DNA from 4 places in the Allorhizobium ampelinum S4 genome. Region 1 is predicted to be linked to each of the others. Evidence: predicted binding sites of a transcription regulator. Region 1 holds the regulator's gene; each other region holds the start of a gene.
What was found. Region 1 encodes PhoB, which activates phosphate uptake and scavenging genes when phosphate is short. Its sites were predicted from a motif close to TGTCATNNANCTGTCAT; they were not measured.

Region 1 (3,124 bases):
GAACGGGCCTTTCCGGCGGACAGCAGCAGCGTCTGTGCATTGCCCGCGCCATTGCCGTCAGCCCGGAAGTCATCCTGATGGACGAGCCCTGCTCGGCCCTGGACCCGATTGCGACGGCCAAGGTGGAAGAACTGATCCACGAATTGCGGGCCAATTTCACCATCGTCATCGTCACGCATTCGATGCAGCAGGCCGCTCGTGTGTCCCAGCGCACGGCAATGTTCCATCTCGGCCAGTTGGTCGAGGAAAACGATACCGACAAGATGTTCACCAACCCGGACGACCAGCGGACCCAGGACTATATCATGGGCCGGTTCGGCTGATCCGACGGTTGATTGAAAATGCATCTTTTTAAAGGATCAGAACATGACAGCGCATATCTACACCGCCTTTGACGAGGAACTGAAATATCTAATGCGCCGCATTTCGGAAATGGGCGGTCTGGCCGAGCAGATGGTGGGTGAATCCGTTCGCGCGCTGGTCAATTCCGATGCCGCCCTCGCCCAGAAGGTGATCTCCGACGACGTGATCATGGACAATGCCGAGCGCGAAGTGGGTGACAAAGCGATCGTCACCATCGCAAAACGTCAGCCCATGGCCGCCGATCTGCGCGAAATCATCGGTGCGCTCAGGATTGCCTCGGATCTGGAGCGCGTCGGCGATCTCGGTAAGAACAATGCCAAGCGGGTCATGGCCGTGCAAGGCACCGGCGTGCCGCGCAAGCTGGCCCGCGGCATCGAGCATCTTTCGGAACTGGCGATGACCCAGCTCAAGGAAGTGCTGGATGTCTACACCACCCGCTCGGCGGAAAAGGCCAAGTCGATCCGCGACCGCGATGAGGAGATCGATGCAATCTACACCTCGCTGTTTCGCGAATTGCTGACCTATATGATGGAAGATCCGCGCAACATCACCACCTGCACGCACCTTCTGTTCTGCGCCAAGAATATCGAGCGCATCGGCGACCATGCCACCAATATCGCCGAGACCATCTATTACATGGCCACTGGCGCACAGCCCGAGGGTGAGCGCCCGAAGGACGACACGACGACCGCTTTCGGGGTCGCCGATTGAGATGACAATGCGAGGATGTTGACCCATCCCCGCATTGCATGACGTGTTGATATCTCAAGGCATCAAGACCTTGAGATATCAAAGAAAAGCATACCAAGAGCCATGATCTGTGGCTGCCGGTATGAAACCATGACGGAGATTGGCATCGGACAGCTCAGCGTCTGACGCCAAATGGGGTGGGGGCTTCACCCGAAGGTTCGACCTGTGGCGACAGGCCAGCCTTCCAGTCACAGTAGAGCGCCATCATGAAGCGCAAACATGCTGTAAACATCGAAATTCTCGTATTGCCGTGTTCTTTTTCGCCAGAGCGGACAAGGAAAGGCTTGCGGGAAGACTCTCTCATTGAAGGTATGGGATCGAATGCTGCCGAAAATTGCCGTCGTTGAAGACGAAGAAGCCCTGAGCGTCCTTTTGCGTTATAATCTGGAATCGGAAGGCTATGAGGTCGAAACCATTCTGCGGGGAGACGAAGCCGAGCTTCGCCTGCAGGAGCGGGTGCCGGATCTGCTGATCCTCGATTGGATGTTGCCGGGTGTTTCCGGCATTGAGCTATGTCGTCGCCTGCGGATGCGGCCCGATACCGAGCGCCTGCCGATCATCATGCTGACCGCGCGTGGCGAAGAGAGCGAACGGGTGCGCGGACTTGCCACCGGTGCCGACGATTATGTCGTCAAACCGTTCTCGACGCCGGAACTGATGGCCCGCGTCAAGGCGATGCTGCGCCGCGCCAAGCCGGAAGTTCTGTCCAGCCTGCTGCGTTGCGGCGATATCGAGCTTGATCGCGAAACCCATCGTGTCCATCGCAAGAGCCGCGAAGTGCGCCTCGGGCCCACCGAATTCCGGCTGCTGGAGTTCCTGATGACCTCACCCGGCCGGGTGTTTTCCCGCTCTCAACTGCTGGACGGCGTCTGGGGCCATGACATTTATGTGGACGAGCGCACAGTCGATGTCCATGTCGGACGGCTGCGCAAGGCGCTCAACTTTTCCAATATGCAGGACGTGATCCGCACGGTGCGCGGCGCCGGCTATTCGATGGAAGCATAAGATCGCTGCTCTGTTTTTATGGACCGAAACCCCAGTGGAACGAAAAAAGCGAGCCGGGCGGCTCGCTTTTTTTATGACATGCGATCGGAGATCACGGGCAGAGATCAGCGCGCGTTCGCAGCAGCCCGGCGCCGCTCGTTTACCGGCTGGTAGGCGAGCTTCGCGTGATATTTGCAATAGGGAGAATTGTCCTGGCTGTCGCAGCCACAGAAGTGAAACTCGTCGGTCATCGGGTCGCCAACCGGCCATTTGCAGGTCCGCTCGGTCAGGTCCGTCAGCGACAGACGGCGCGAGGCTGGCAGAATGGTGGTGTTGAGAACCGGCAAAGCAGCCATGTTCTCGGTGACATCCATGTCGAGATCTTCGTTCAGCGCGGTCGCCGCAGCAGTGCGCGCGGCAGGACGCGGCGCGCTTGAAGGCGTGCGTGCGGCAAAACTCGGTGCACGAGGCGTGGACGGCGCTGGCCGCTTGGGTGTGCGCGCTGGTGTCGCGGCGGGACCGCCTGCCTTGGCGCGTCCGGGAAGGCACAACCGATGCACCTTGCCAATCACGGCATTCCGGCTGACGCCGCCAAGCTGCGTCGCAATCTGACTTGCGCTCAGGCCTTCGGCCCATAATTTCGTGAGTCTTTCAACTCGCTCGTCCGTCCAGTTCATGCCGCAATCTCCGCCTGGTGCACGCGCTTGACGCGGAATCCATCATCCATGTCCCGGAAGGTTCCGGAACCCAACTTTCCTCGTGTTGTTGGTGACTTTTCCGCCGCATGCAGTGTAGTAATTCGTTATTAACCTAGTGTGAGCCTGACTCCGTGACAAGAGTCGCCGAATCATCGTGAATCGAATTTCAGGCTTTTCCCCAACTTGCTATCCACCGATTTTTTATCGAGGCGGTTTGTTCAACAGCGCTTGCAAGGACATGTCGGAGCAATGCCTTTGCCCCGATGTTTTGTTGACAACGCTGGCGGAAGCCGGAATAGTGCAAATGCCGCCGAAAGGCGGCATTTTTG
Region 2 (3,124 bases), on a different replicon from region 1:
TGCCTAACACCGCCGCCGCGATTGGCGAAGGGATGATAGTATGCTGTCCGAGCGTACAAACGACTCTTTCACAGCGGGATCTGACTGGTCAGCTCATGTCGGCCATAGGTAAGGTGGCGTTCGTAAACGACGAAATTCACATGGACGCAGTTACGGCCGTGTCTGGCTCCGGTCCTGCCTATCTTTTCCACTTCATCGAAGCATTGGCCAAAGCTGGCGAAACCGCAGGCCTTGATCCGGAGCTGGCGATGACGCTTGCGAAGCAGACTGTCTTGGGCGCTGCGAGGCTGGCGAGCGAAAGCGACGAGCCTCCGACTACACTGCGCGAGCAGGTCACAAGTCCCAATGGAACCACCGCAGCAGCGCTCTCCATCCTCATGGACTTGGAAGACGGACTGACCAGCTTGGTTACGAAGGCCGTGGCGGCAGCGAAAGCGCGATCCATCGAACTAGGACGCTAGTTATGCGATCAATCCGGCGATGTCGAATGACGGATGCTGCCGAGTTTCAGCGTCACGTCACACATACGCAGGAATCATGCCCAGACTGTGCGCAAGGATAATGCGAACGTATTGTTTGTCGCGGTGAAGAGTTCCTAGCAAAGCGGGCTCTGTATGGTGCGGGAATTCGACATCGCGAAAGTCCAGCAGAGCTTCCCAACATCTGCGGACAGCTGATTATCCGACCTTTTCGCGCACTGCGCGATAGAACCAAGAACCTACAGTTTCGCCTCCGAGACGTTGGCCACGTTTAGGGAGCTTTTTATAGGTTTAAAATTGACAAATGCCGGCCGCTCATGTCCAAACAGCAGCGATCAGGACGGAAACGCCGACAAGAGTGATGGCATCTTCGGATGCTTAGACAAGCGCCGTCAAACTGAACTCGCCCCGCACTCTCAGGCCCGCATCAGGAACGCGCCGTGGTACATCCACTGTTTGATCGTCCCAAACGGATGCTCGACACTTTCGCGCCTCCGATCGAATGTCGGACGCGCCGCCAACCTTGCCGCCATGCGATCAAGAGAGCGACGCGTTCGTTCCCGCTGAACAACGCTTAATCAGGCGACAGCCTTGGTGTCCGAAGGGATCGATATTGTCGCACTGGCCGCGACGACAGATGGCCGACATGTCAGCGCTTATCTTGATGTTCTTTAGCAAGGGTAAGCGACCTTTTCTCCCACCGCGTCGTCGAAGTTAGCTGTTCCAAAAGCTCACACCGACATGGAGATAAAGCAAATTTATCATCTTCCTTGTTCCGTATACCTCGAAGGGCGGCTGTTCGATGCAGTCGCGAAGAACATGACACGGAAAGGATTTGCAGATGTCTGTTACCACCACTGTTAGTCAGATCGAAGCCAACGGAAGAACTTATCGCTGGCCGGTGCGTCCGACTGTTGTCATTTGCTTCGACGGCTGCGACCCTGCCTATCTTGCGGCTTCGGGACCTGCCGGTCATATCCCCACATTAAGCGGTTTCCTAAACGATGGCTTTTACGCTATCGCTGATGCTGCGATGCCGACCTTCACCAATCCCAACAACGTTTCGATTGTCTGCGGTGCTCCCCCGGTCGTTCACGGTGTCGCCGGCAACTATTATCTGGACCGCGAGACCAAACAGGAAGTCATGATGCTCGATGCACGCCTAATGCGAGCGCCGACGATCCTTTCGCAATTCTCCAAGGCGGGTGCCAAGATTGCCGTCGTGACTGCCAAAGACAAGCTTCGAAAGGCGCTGGCGCACGAGATGCAGGGCATTGCCGTCTCGGCGCAGTATGCCGACAAGTGCACGATCGAGGAAAATGGCATCGAAGACTTGACCGGTCTCGTCGGGCGGGGAACGCCGGACCAGTATTCATCGGACCTATCTCTTTTCGTGCTGGACGCCGGTATCCGCCTGCTTGAGACACGCCCTCTCGACATTCTCTATCTCTCGCTCTCCGACCTGGTCCAGCACAAGCATGCTCCCGATGCGCCTGAAGCCCACGAGTTCATGAAGGATGTCGACGATCGTCTAGCGCGTCTGATCGATCTGGGTGCAACGATCGGCATTGTTGCGGATCATGGGATGAACGACCTCTCTCGCGCTGATGGCACACCAAACGTCGTCTATCTCGGAGACATCCTCGACGAAGAATTCGGCGAAGGCTCGACGCGGGTAATCTGCCCAATTACCGATCCCTTCGTGAAGCATCACGGCGCGCTCGGCGGTTTTGTGCGCGTTCACCTCATGAAGGACGGTCTTGATCGCAATGAGATCCTGAAAGCGATCCGCACCCTTCCTGGTGTTGAAGTCGCGTTGACCGGAGAGCAGGCTGCGGCCCAATTCGAGTTTCCGTTGGATCGCGAAGCCGATATCGTAGTCATTTCATGCCGCGGCGTCGCGCTCGGCGCACGCAACATCGATCACGACATCTCTCAGCTTGCCGGCGAGCGACTTCGCTCACACGGTAGCCTTGCCGAACAACAGGTTCCTTTCATCATCTCGCATCCATTGAACGAGACTTACGCAAAACGCTCGATCGCAAATCTGCGTAATTTCGACGTGTTCGACTACGCGCTCAACGGTACGCTCTGACACGAAAGTCAAGTAGGTCCGGTTTATCTCGTTTCGGCATATTGAGCCACCGAAGGGATAGCGCGCTTAATCCAGTCCACAAACCCCTTGGCTAAATTTCCCGCGCCGGACGCGGGATTGACGAAAACCTGGTAGCTCGGGCCTTGGATCCGCGATTGAGGAAACAGCTCCACGAGCTCGCCGCGTGACAGCTGATCCTCGATCAGGTAGGTCGGAACCACCAAGGCGCCGCGGCCCGCGAACATGGCGTCCAGGGCGATATAGAAATGCGGCAACTTGGTTGCCTGACGCGCCATTGCCACCGGCAGACCAGCCAGCTTCAGCCAGTTCATTAGTTCACCATGACGCGTTGATACATCGATCAAGCCAATCTGAGACAGTTGATCTCCCTGCCCCATGCGATAGCTCTCAGCGACCCGCGCCGTAGCCACCAGTGACAGTGTCTCGGCAAAAAGCGACTGGGGCAGAAATTGCGGTGGTATCAAGCCGCCCCTCCGGATCGCGATGTCGAATTCCATCTCGAGCCAATTGTCGGGCGTATGCGTGGGCC
Region 3 (3,124 bases), 1.4 Mb from region 1:
TTCCGTGGTTTTCAAGACGACCCGGCGCTGATCGGCACTAAGATAGGGCAGGCGGGTTTCCAGCAGCACTTCGGCACCCTTGGGCACGCTGGGCGCCAAGGATGGATCGCCGATCTGCTTGTAGCCATAGGTCAGGCGTGGTTCGAAAAATTGCTTGTTCCAGGCGTAATCGGCATAGGCATCCGTCGATTTCGGAAGAGCATGGGCCGCCGCCAGCAGCGCCTGGCCATCTTTTGCACCGGTTTGCTTCATCAGCCATGTCTGGCTCTGCTGATAGGCTTCGCTGCGCAGCGGCGTATAGTCCGGCCGGTTGAGATTATAGGCGACGATGGCGGTGGCCAACACCCGCCCGCCCAGCACGTCGAAGGTCTGGTGCATGCCAGCGCGAATGCGGTTTTCGCCGAGCATGGCGGCGCGGGTCAGCATTTCCTGATAGCGCTGCGGCACCAGATAGGCCATCACCAGCGCATCGCGCCAGGCTTCGGCGGTATGGCCGGAGGGGAAGCCGCCGTCGGAGGCCGGTTTGTCGCTCTTGGCCAGTTCCAGTTGCGGTACGATCCGCACCTTGTCGCTGGCGCGGTAAGGACGGGCATATTTGTAATAGCGCTTGGCAGGCTCAGTTGAACCATCGGCACTGCCCGCCTCGATCAGATCGACGGCCTTGCCGAGATCTGTATTGTCCTTGGAGCCGACGCCGCGATTATTGCCCTTGTCGTCATATTTGACGGTGGTCGCGTCAGCGGGCATGCCGGTGATCGTCGTGGTCTGACGCACGCCCTGGCGCCAGGCATCGGCCAGGGGACCAAGACCATCGGTAATGCTGACATTCTTGCCCCGCCGGTCATCCAGATAGGCGGCCAGATCGCGTTCCGGCGTATGTTCGCCGGTGACCTTGATGGAATAGGCGAGATTCTGCTCATGCAATTTCGGGAGCTTCTTGACCCCATCGGTCGGGCTGCCGGGAATGCCGCTCCAGTCCGATTTGGCAATCGCCGGGCAGCCATCCTTGGCCGGTGCTTCCTGATCGGCGTCGACAAAGGGCGTACGAGGGGTCCAAAGCTCCAGGAAGCCGGACAGAACACGCACGCCGGCATTGGTCTGTGGTGTCGCATGGCAGGCATCGCCGCGCTGGTTGGTGGCGCCGGTATCCACATAGGCCATGACGCCTGCCGGTGGCGGCGCGCTATCGGCATGGCCGACACCGGCTGGAACTGGGGGCAGGGTGAGGCCATCTGCGAAGGCTGGCGTCAGCGCTGTTGCAAGTGAAAGGACAGCCGCGAAAGCGGCGATTGAAGAGAGTTTTTTCATGGATGGCCTTTCTCTTGGGCTTTGGGAACCCTGCGATAACGAGAGCTTGCCGCTGATCTGCTGCGTTTTCCGGGCTTTCGCAGCGGCGGATGTTATTCGTCAGGTTGGTAGATTAATAGCTGTAAATTTCCCGTGTCAATCTTGGGCGTAGTGGACTGAAGCCGTCTTGCTGGCGATTGCTTAAGGTCTGTGTGCAACAGTTTTCTGACAGCGGTGATCTCCTGCATTTCCTTTTGCCGATCTCTCGCTATATGCTGATGCTCACGGGTCACAAGGAATAGAGATGCATGGACGACAGGCCGAAGGGGCAATGGGACCGCGAGCCTGAAGATGGGGACGACCCGCTGGACGAGGGACTCGATCCGGCGACCAGTGGACGCGAACCGGTGTTCAACATGCCGGGCGGCATTCTTCTCGCGCTGATGCTGCTGGTGATGATCTATGCCTTGACCGGCTGGATTTTGTCTGATGAGATCTCCAATTGGATCATGGTGGAATTCGGCTTTTCGCCGGTTCGCTATGTCTATGATTTTTCCAACCAGGATCTCGCCTGGCTGTGGACACCCTTCACCTATTCACTGCTGCATGGCAGTATCGAGCATCTCGGCTTCAATGGCCTATGGCTCGCCGCCTTCGGCACGCCGGTCTGGCGCCGTATTGGGGCCGTGCGGTTCTGGTTATTCTGGCTGGCGACGTCAGCCGCTGGCGCTGTTGCGCATGTCTGCCTGAACTGGGGAGATGCAAGTCTTTTGATCGGCGCTTCCGGCGTCATCTCCGGCCTGATGGGGGCTGCCTGCCGGTTTGCCTTCGGCCCCGGACGCTCCGGCCTGCGTCTGCGCGAACAGGATGCCTTTCCACCCCGATTGAGCGTGCTTGCCAGCCTGTCCGAGCGCACGGTCCTTGTCTTCATTATCATGTTCCTAGCCGGAAATCTGATTATCGCTTTCGGGATTCCCTTGGTCGGCGATCCTGGCGCGGCCATCGCCTGGGACGCGCATTTGGGTGGCTTCACCCTAGGTTTTCTGGGGTTTGCGCTGTTTGACCGCCGCCCAATCGGGCAAAAAACGGCGGTCGATTAAAAAAAGCTGTGTCGATGCATCCAATTGGTTGCGTTCTCTAGCAAATGCAGGCAGCATTCCTGATCAGGGGGCGTCGATCCGGGAGGAGGAAAGGCGCCCAATCCTGAATGCCCGGAGATTTGCCAGGAGGAGGCGCATATGTCTGTGACAGTAAGGAATATTCTCAGCGAAAAAGGTCGTGATGTCATTACAGTCGGTCCGACGGTCAGTCTGGCCGAGGCCGCCAAGGTCTTGCATCACAATAAGATCGGTGCGGTGGTGGTTGTCGGCATGGAAAGCCGGATCGTCGGGATTTTCACGGAGCGCGATCTCGCATCGGCCATCGGTAAAGGCGGGGTCGAGGCCCTGTCCATGCCGGTATCCAAAGCCATGACCGCTAATGTGTTTCGCTGTAGTGAAGAGACCACCGTCAACCAGTTGATGGAAATGATGAGCAGCAAACGCTTCCGTCACGTACCGGTGGAAGATGGCGGCAAGTTGATTGGCATCGTCTCGATCGGTGACGTGGTCAAGCAACGCATCCGTGAGGTGGAGCTGGAGGCCGAGCACATCAAGGCCTATATCGCAGGATAAGGCCGATGTCGTGCCTGGTTTTGGGCGCGGACATTCCGCGATAAATAGCCAGTTCTCTGCGTGAATAGTGGGTCTGCCTGGTTTGTCCGGGCAGGCTTTTCTATGCGAGCGAATAAAATGTCCCCGCTGCAGCCTTGGACCGAAAACCGGTTTCCATGTTTCAG
Region 4 (3,124 bases), 980 kb from region 1:
CACCAAAATCGACGATAATATCGATGCCATCACCAAGGCCGCAGAAGAACAGGCTATCGGCCTTCAGCAGATCAGCAGTTCGGTCAACAGTCTCGACCAGATGACCCAGCAGAATGCTGCCATGGTCGAAGAGACCAATGCCATCAGCCAGACGCTGGCCGACGGCGCCATCTCACTGGCAGCCCTCGTCAATCGCTTCCAACTGCCGGCAACCCCCATGGCCCGGGCGGCGTGAGACGAACGGCGATCGAAAGATCGTCTTTCCTGTAAGCCAGTCTTCGGCCTTTACCCAAATCAAGCGCTCAGAAACAAAAATGGCGGCCACTTTAGCCGCCATTTTCCTATGTATCTCGATGAGGTTTAGAAGCGGTAGGTGACACCGGCGCCGATCAGCCATGGATCGAGCTTGGCAGTGCCCTTGACCTTGGAGCCACCAACGGTCGCTTCGAAATCCGGGCGCAGGTAATATTTCTTGACGTCGAAGTTGACGCCCCACTTGTCGTTGATCATGTAGTCGAAACCGACCTGCACGGCGGCACCGAAGGTATTCTTGACATCGAGCTTGGTGGCGGAACCGGTCGCCGACTGATTGTAGAACATCGTATAGTTGACGCCCGCGCCAACATAGGGCTGGAACTTGCCGAAATCGGTGAAGTGATATTGCAGCGTTACCGTTGGCGGCAGGATCCAGACCTTGCCGAGCTTGCCCAGGCTACCGATTGAGCCCCCGGCATTGACGTTCGCTGACGTCGTGCCGAGAATGAGTTCGGCAGCGATGTTGCGATTGAAGAAATAGCTGAAATCGACTTCCGGCGTGACGCTGTTGCTGTAGGACAGATCGGAGCCGCCAATGCCATCCACCGAGCCGCCATCATTGGGTACCACGGCCAGCGCACGGGCGCGGACCTGCCAGGGGCTGTAGGGCGTCAGCAGCGATTCGGCTTGCGGAGCGCTTGCCGCCGGTGTCAGATCCGCCGCAGAGGCCAGAGGCGTCGCCAAAGACAGCGATGCGAAAGCAAGGGGCGCAAGCGCTATCAAGCCAAGGGTGCGGTTCGTTGACATGTCATCTCTCCTTTATCGATTGATCAGCAGGTCCCCCTGCTGCATTGCAACCGATTATCGGTGACCGGACACCACCGTCCTTGAGACAAATCAAGAAAAGACAACCTTACGACAGGCCGCCAGTATTCAAGGATGAAGTGTGGCTTCCATGCATCATCTTTTTGATTTCTATCAATTTTTCTTCGAACAAGACCACCCTCCGACCAGACCTCAAAGCGGTGGCCCACATGCTCGCGTCAACCGGCAAAGGAAGGGTTATTTTTCATCGCCGCTTCCTATCACCCACTTGTGAGTACCCGGGCGGCGATTGGAGCGAGACAAGTCCTCTTCCGTCACGGAACTGTTAAAAACGCTTCCTATCGTCTTGCCACTCCGCCGATGTCAGCTTCCCCACCGCGGATCCTCGTAAAGGATATGGTCATGCCTCTTCATCCTCGGCAGCGAAACATGTGTGCCGGTTCAATTCTCATGTCTGCGTCTCTCTGTCTCATCCCCACCGCCCCGGCGGCGGCTGAGGTCAATACGGCAACGCCGATCAAGCATCTGGTGGTGATCTTCCAGGAAAACGTCGCCTTCGACCATTATTTCGCGACCTATCCGAAAGCTGCCAATGTCGAGGGTGAGCCCGCCTTTACTGCCGCGCCGCAGACGCCTGCCGATATCGATACGCTGGCCCATGCCGGACTGCTGGAGACCAATCCGAACAAGACCAATCCGGGCAATGGCCCCGATGCCACCGCCCCATTCCGTCTCGATCGCACCCAGGCCGCCACCAATTCGCAGAACCATGGCTATACCGCCGAACAGGCCGCCTATGACGCTTTCGCCATGGACCTGTTTCCCGCCAATACCGGGCGCGGCACCAAGGGTGCGGCCGGTGCCTTTGGCACCAAAGGCCAGGTCATGGGCTATTATGACGGCAATACCGTTACAGCGCTGTGGAACTACGCCCAGAATTTTGCCCTGAACGACCGATCTTTCTCCACCAATTTCGGCCCCTCGACCCCCGGCGCCATCAACCTCGTCTCCGGCCAGACCAATGGCGTGACCCTGCCACCCGGTTACACGCTGGAAAAGGACGGCACCTATGCCAAGGGCGAAGTCGTGCCTGATGGCAATGGCGGCTGGACGATGATTTCCGATCTCGACCCCACCGGCGATGTTTGCTCGAAAGGCCAGACAGCCCTGATGACCGGCCGCAATATCGGCGACCTCCTGAACGACAAGGGCCTGACCTGGGGCTTTTTCGAGGGCGGCTTCGATCTGACGCTCAACAATCCCAATGGCACGACCGGTTGCAAGCGCACGACGACATCGGCAATCACCAAGGTCGATGAAGTCGATTACATTCCCCATCACCAACCCTTCCAATACTATCCCTCGACCGCCAATCCCCAGCATATCCGCCCGAGTTCGGTCGCCGCCATCGGCACCAGCCAGGACGGCGGCGCCAACCACCAGTATGACATCAATGATTTCTATGCGGTTCTGAGCAACGGTACTCTGCCCGCCGTCAGTTTCCTAAAGGCGCCCGCCTATCAAGACGGCCATGCTGGCTATTCCGATCCGCTTGATGAGCAGGAGTTCGTCGCCAATGTCGTCAACAAACTCCAGCAATCGCCGGAGTGGAAGGACACCGCCGTGGTGCTGCTTTATGACGATTCCGACGGCTGGTATGACCACGCCCATAACGTCGTCAATCCGTCCAGCATTCCCGTCAAAGGCTATGACGTGCTTGATGGTGCGGCCTGCGGCACCGGAACTCCCTTGCCCGGTGTCAACGGCCAGCCAGTCCAGGGCCGTTGCGGCTATGGCACCCGTCAGCCATTGCTTGTGATCTCGCCTTATGCCAAGCAAAACTATGTCGATCATACCCTGACCGACCAGACCTCGGTCATGCGGTTTATCGAGGATAACTGGATGGCGGGGCAAAGGCTGGGCGGCGGCTCCTTCGATGCCATTGCAGGCTCCCTGAACGGCATGTTCAATTGGTCCCATGCTCGCAGCGATACGCTGATCCTCGATCCGAAGACTGGCCTGAAAAGCTAAGCGGAGACACCGA

Region 2: phnA (phosphonoacetate hydrolase) is a predicted target of PhoB. The motif match lies at 1,110-1,126, and genes of this name have one in related genera.
Region 3: AVI_RS08595 (acid phosphatase) is a predicted target of PhoB. The motif match lies at 1,502-1,518, and genes of this name have one in related genera.
Region 4: AVI_RS15010 (phospholipase C) is a predicted target of PhoB. The motif match lies at 1,393-1,409, and genes of this name have one in related genera.

The regions. Positions count from the first base shown of each region.
Region 1 covers NC_011989.1:409,344-412,467, reverse strand. Annotated here, with positions in the region: gene pstB (phosphate ABC transporter ATP-binding protein PstB) at 1-323, shown strand, start outside; gene phoU (phosphate signaling complex protein PhoU) at 367-1,074, shown strand; gene phoB (phosphate regulon transcriptional regulator PhoB) at 1,435-2,118, shown strand; gene AVI_RS01965 (GcrA family cell cycle regulator) at 2,223-2,774, opposite strand.
Region 2 covers NC_011984.1:195,997-199,120, forward strand. Annotated here, with positions in the region: gene proC (pyrroline-5-carboxylate reductase) at 1-461, shown strand, start outside; partial or broken gene AVI_RS31960 (IS1182 family transposase) at 861-1,024, opposite strand; gene phnA (phosphonoacetate hydrolase) at 1,321-2,574, shown strand; gene AVI_RS24380 (LysR substrate-binding domain-containing protein) at 2,598-3,124, opposite strand, start outside.
Region 3 covers NC_011989.1:1,808,284-1,811,407, forward strand. Annotated here, with positions in the region: gene AVI_RS08595 (acid phosphatase) at 1-1,308, opposite strand, end outside; gene AVI_RS08600 (rhomboid family intramembrane serine protease) at 1,596-2,387, shown strand; gene AVI_RS08605 (CBS domain-containing protein) at 2,526-2,960, shown strand.
Region 4 covers NC_011989.1:3,160,218-3,163,341, forward strand. Annotated here, with positions in the region: gene AVI_RS15000 (methyl-accepting chemotaxis protein) at 1-235, shown strand, start outside; gene AVI_RS15005 (OmpW/AlkL family protein) at 361-1,062, opposite strand; gene AVI_RS15010 (phospholipase C) at 1,531-3,111, shown strand.